DNA from 2 places in the Arthrobacter sp. NPDC093125 genome. Region 1 is predicted to be linked to the other one. Evidence: predicted binding sites of a transcription regulator. Region 1 holds the regulator's gene; the other holds the start of a gene.
The links. Region 1 encodes LexA, which represses DNA repair genes until DNA is damaged. Its sites were predicted from a motif close to TCGAACANNTGTTCGA; they were not measured.
Positions count from the first base shown of each region.

Region 2: the regulator LexA is predicted to act here: its motif matches at 1,024-1,039, upstream of ACIP9X_RS04065 (LexA family protein).

Region 1 covers NZ_JBIVOQ010000004.1:75,730-78,124, forward strand. The annotation lists gene ACIP9X_RS09995 (hypothetical protein) at 1-92, opposite strand, end outside; gene lexA (transcriptional repressor LexA) at 575-1,321, shown strand; gene ACIP9X_RS10005 (ATP-dependent DNA helicase) at 1,443-2,395, opposite strand, start outside.
Region 2 covers NZ_JBIVOQ010000001.1:874,294-876,688, forward strand. The annotation lists gene ACIP9X_RS04060 (Y-family DNA polymerase) at 1-586, opposite strand, end outside; gene ACIP9X_RS04065 (LexA family protein) at 579-1,010, opposite strand; gene ACIP9X_RS04070 (dihydrofolate reductase family protein) at 1,238-1,804, shown strand; gene ACIP9X_RS04075 (hypothetical protein) at 1,958-2,266, shown strand; gene ACIP9X_RS04080 (WD40/YVTN/BNR-like repeat-containing protein) at 2,356-2,395, shown strand, end outside.

The sequences.
Region 1 (2,395 bases):
CTGCCCGCTTGCGGCCTGAGACCGAACCGCGTGAGGCTGCAGTGCATGAGTCTGACGTACGTCAGACTGCATGACGTGAGGCTGCACCCCATGAGACTGCACTTTGTGAGACTGCACTTTGTGAGACTGCCCTGCGGGAGACTGCACTGCGTGAGGCTGATGAACCGTTGTTGAAGCTGACATGACCTAAGCCCTCCTGGACTACTCTGTGCTGCTGCCGGTCGGTACTGCTGAGCATGTGTACAGCTGCTTCCCTGGCTGCCGCCGGGGCTGAGCTGCTGCCCACGCGCCCGGGTTCAACCGGATGTCCGCCATCATGTTCGAAGAACGGATCGGACCTGCAGTGGCAATAGAACACATGTTCGAACTTTGCTTCTCCAGTTTTAGCACTTATCAACGAACAAAGTCGAGACTCGCTAGAACAAATGTTTGAAAAAGCCGTGCGGCTGGCCTACGTTGGAAATCAAAGAACAACCACTTCTGCAGTTGATCAGCAGGGTCTGACATTTTCAGGCCGGGGGGTTCCCGGCACTGCAGCCCCGCAGTCCGGGTGGAACGAAAGGCACTTGCGAACATGGCAGCATCAGCCTCCGAAGGCAAAGCTACCCAGCGCAGCCAGCGGCCCCGGAAGCCCAAGGGGCTCACCATCCGCCAGAAGAAGATCCTGGAAACCATACAGCGTTCGGTAAATGACAACGGCTACCCTCCCTCCATGCGGGAGATTGGCGATACCGTCGGGCTGGCCAGCCTGTCCAGCGTGACCCACCAGCTCTCACAGCTGGAGAAGCTCGGATATCTCCGGCGCGATCCCAAGCGGCCCCGGGCAATGGAAGTCCTCATGCCGCTGACCCTGGACGCCGGCCTGTCCAAAGCTTCCGACCCCGAGCAGGACGTCCGGCTTCGCAGCGTCGGCCCGGCCGGCGTGTCCGAGCTTCCCAGCGCAACGGACACAGCCATGGTGCCGCTGGTCGGCCGCATCGCGGCCGGCGGCCCCATCCTCGCGGACCAGATGGTGGAGGAGCTGATGCCGCTCCCCCGGCAGCTTGTGGGCCACGGGGAACTGTTTATGCTGCGGGTCGCGGGTGACTCCATGGTGGACGCCGCGATCTGCGACGGCGACTGGGTGGTGGTGCGCCGTCAAAGCGACGCCGTCAACGGCGACATCGTTGCGGCGCTGCTGGATGACGAAGCAACAGTGAAGACCTTCCGGCAGCGTGACGGCCACACCTGGCTGCTTCCGCAAAACACGCAGTACGAGCCCATCCTGGGCGACCACGCCGTCGTCATGGGCAAGGTCGTTTCGGTGCTCCGCTCGCTCTAGGCTCCGTTCGCTCTAGGCTGCGTTTGCTCTAGGCTGCGTTCGTTCCGGGCTGCGTTCGTTCTGGACACGCGCACCCGAGGACTCCGACGCACTGCAGGCCACGCTGACTCCGGGCCCCCGCTCACTCCGCCTGGGCGAGCCTTTCCAGTGCTGCAATGGCGATCTTGCGGTCCGTCGTGGGCCAGAACGGCGGGAGCGCAGCCCGCAGAAATCCGCCGTAGCGCTCGGTGGAAAGCCGCGAATCCAGTACTGCCACCACACCCCGGTCATCCGTGGACCGGATAAGACGTCCGGCACCCTGGGCCAACCGGATCGCCGCATGCGTGGCCGAGACGGACATGAATCCATTGCCGCCGGACTGCGCCACCGCACGCGAACGTGCAGTCATCAGCGGATCATCCGGCCGCGGGAACGGAATCCTGTCAATCACCACAAGCCGGCACGAGCCGCCGGGCACGTCCACCCCCTGCCAGAGGGACATGGTCCCGAACAGGCAAGTGTCCGGCTCGTCTGCGAACTGCTTGACCAGCGCGGTCATCGTGGAATCGCCCTGGCAGAGCACGTCGACGTCGAGGCGGGGGCGAAGAGCATCAGCGGCCTCCTCGGCGGCGCGACGGGACGAGAAGAGGCACAGTGCTCCCCCGCCCGAGGCCTTGATGAGAGCTTCGAGTTCGTCGAGCGCTTCGGGCGACGTGCCCCTCCCCGGCTTGGGCAGATGCCCCGCCACATAGAGAATGCCTTGCTTCGGGTAATCGAAGGGGGAACCCACGTCCACGCCGGTCCAGCTGGGGGCGCCCTCGCCCAGGAGGCCGAGGCCGCCGGCCGCGGGTTCGAAGGCCGAGCCGATGGCGAGCGTGGCGGAGGTCAACACTACGGTGTGGTCCGCGAACAGTCCCTCCCGGAGACGCCCGGCGACGCTCAGCGGGGCGATATTGATCAGCGCGGGCTGGGTGTCGTCCGGCGGTGAGTAGCCCTGCTGGGGATCGAAGGTGCTGTTCCGGGAAAACCAGACCACTTCGCGGTTCTCGCGCGCGGCGAGCAGCCGTTCGCACAGTTCCAGAATGACAAGGAGGC
Region 2 (2,395 bases), on a different contig from region 1:
GCCTGGCGGCCACGCCCCAGATCTCGACGACGGACAGCCTCGCCATGAGAGCCTCACGCTCCGCAGCCGGACGTGATTCCCATCGGCACACCCCGCCGAAGGACGGGTTGTTCTTGGCCCACCTGTTGGCCAGTTTTGCCAGGGTTTTGGTGCCGGCGATCCCGACGCAGACCGGCACGCCCACATTGCGCTGGACGGCGGCCTTAATGTCCCGCCCCATCGCCACGAGTTCTGTCGGGCTGCCCTTGACGCCGAGAAAGGCCTCATCGATGCTGTACACCTCCAGCCAGGCAGAGTAACGGCTAAGGAGTTCCATGACGCGGGCGCTGATGTCGCCGTAGAGCTCGTAGTTGCTGGACCGGGCCACAAGCCCCCACTCCTTGGCGCGGGGAGCCAGCTTGAACCAGGGATCACCTGTCCCGATTCCCAGCGCCTTGGCTTCGGGGCTGCGGGTGACCGCGCAGCCGTCATTGTTCGAGAGCACAACCAGCGGACGGCCCTCAAGGGACGGATCGAAGGCCCGTTCCGCGCTGGCGTAGAAGCAGTTCACGTCGACCAGTGCAATCTGGTGCCTTGAGTCAGACATGGTGCAGGCACCGGGTGGCCACGCCCCAGATGGTGAGCTCGGCCAGGGCAGGAACGCGGATGTCCGGATACGTGGGGTTGGCCGCCTGCAGCACCACGCCGGCCGGGGTGATGCGCAGGCGCTTGATGGTCAGCTCCCCGTCGAGGACGGCCACCACCACCGAGCCGTCCCGTGGCTCCAGAGCGCGGTTGACGATCAGCTCGTCCCCGTCGCTGATGCCCGCCTGCTCCATGGAATCACCCGACACCCGCACGATGTACGTGCTGGTGATGTCCTTGATCAGATGCTCGTTCAGGTCAATGCGCCCGTCGAAGTAGTCCTGGGCAGGGGAAGGGTAGCCAGCAGGGACTGCCACCGGCGAGACCAGCACCAGACTCAGTGAAAGCCCTGCGTCTATCACGCGGGGGCCGATAACTACGCCCAAAACACACCTTTTTTCGAATATATGTTCGATAGTTCAGTCTAGCTCCCCGGTGCGACAGTTTGAACTCCCCATGATTTATCTGGTGCCCGGGCCGCCGCCTGGCCCATGTCCTGTTCCGCGGGATCCGGGAGTGCTTCACTGGAAGATACGGCGATGCTGGAAGGGGCCGCGCCGCTGGAATTACGACGGCGGCCGGGCCCGCCTTTCGCCGTCACTGGAGGTGCTCTATGCGCAAGATCATCCTGGTTTCGTCGGTGTCTTTGGACGGGTTCTTCGAGGGGCTGGACCGGGACATCAGCTGGCACGTGGTCAACGAGGAACTCCTGCGCCACTTCAACGAGCAGTTCCGGGCGACGGGAGCCTTCATGTTCGGGCGGGTCACTTATGAGCTGATGACTGATGCCTGGCCTGCCGCCGGCCAGGCTCCGGACAGCTCGGCGGCCATGGTCGAGTTTGCCGAAATCTGGCGCGACATGCCCAAGTTCGTGTTTTCGCGAACCCTCACGCAGGCGGGCTCGAACACTACGGTGATTCACGGCGTCGTGCCTGAACAAGTCGCAGAACTCAAGGCGCGGCCCGGCGGCGACATCGTCCTCAGCGGCGCCAATTTGGCCTCCACCTTCATGCGGCACGGCCTCATCGACGAATTCCGGATTTATGTGCACCCCGTGGTTCTGGGACAGGGCCGGCCGCTGTTTGAGGCCCCCGATGTCCGGGCGAACCTGAAGCTGGAGAAGACGCGGCCGTTCGGCAACGGCGTCGTCCTGCTCCACTACTCAACCCACGGCGCCTGAGGCCCCACGCCCAAAAACAGGCCCACGCCCAAACGCGCGAGGTGCCGCGTTGTCGATTTGACCACATCTGTCCGTGGCGCAGCCGAAAGTGAGGGCCGTGCGCCGCATACTGGAACGAGCAGACCGTTCGTGGGGAAAGGGTAGGGCACAGGCATGAGAACTGTGATGAAAGTCGTGCGGAATGAGTACTTTCCCGCGGCTGCCGTGCTGGTGCTGGTGGTGCTGTTCTGGACGGCTGGCCTGTTCGGCGGCCTGTCGCTGCTAAGCAGGAGCCAGCCCCCTCTCGCAACGCTGACGTGGCTGCTGTTTGTCTACGCTGTTGCTGTCCTGTCACCCATGGCCGGCCTGCTGGCCGCCGCCGACATCACCCGCCGCTGGTGGCGTAAGCGCCGGCGCGGTGAGCTGCGGGCCGCGGCCCGGAGGCGGTTTGCCTTGAAGCGGAGCCCCGCCTCAAAGGGGTGAACCTCACAAACTCAGCGACCCCGTCGAGCGGGGCTGCCCGCACGGCAGGCCTGCCAAAACCATTGCGGGCTTCCCAGCGGAGTGGTTCGATGGGGTGCATGGCTACCCCTGAGACGTACCTCTTAGCGA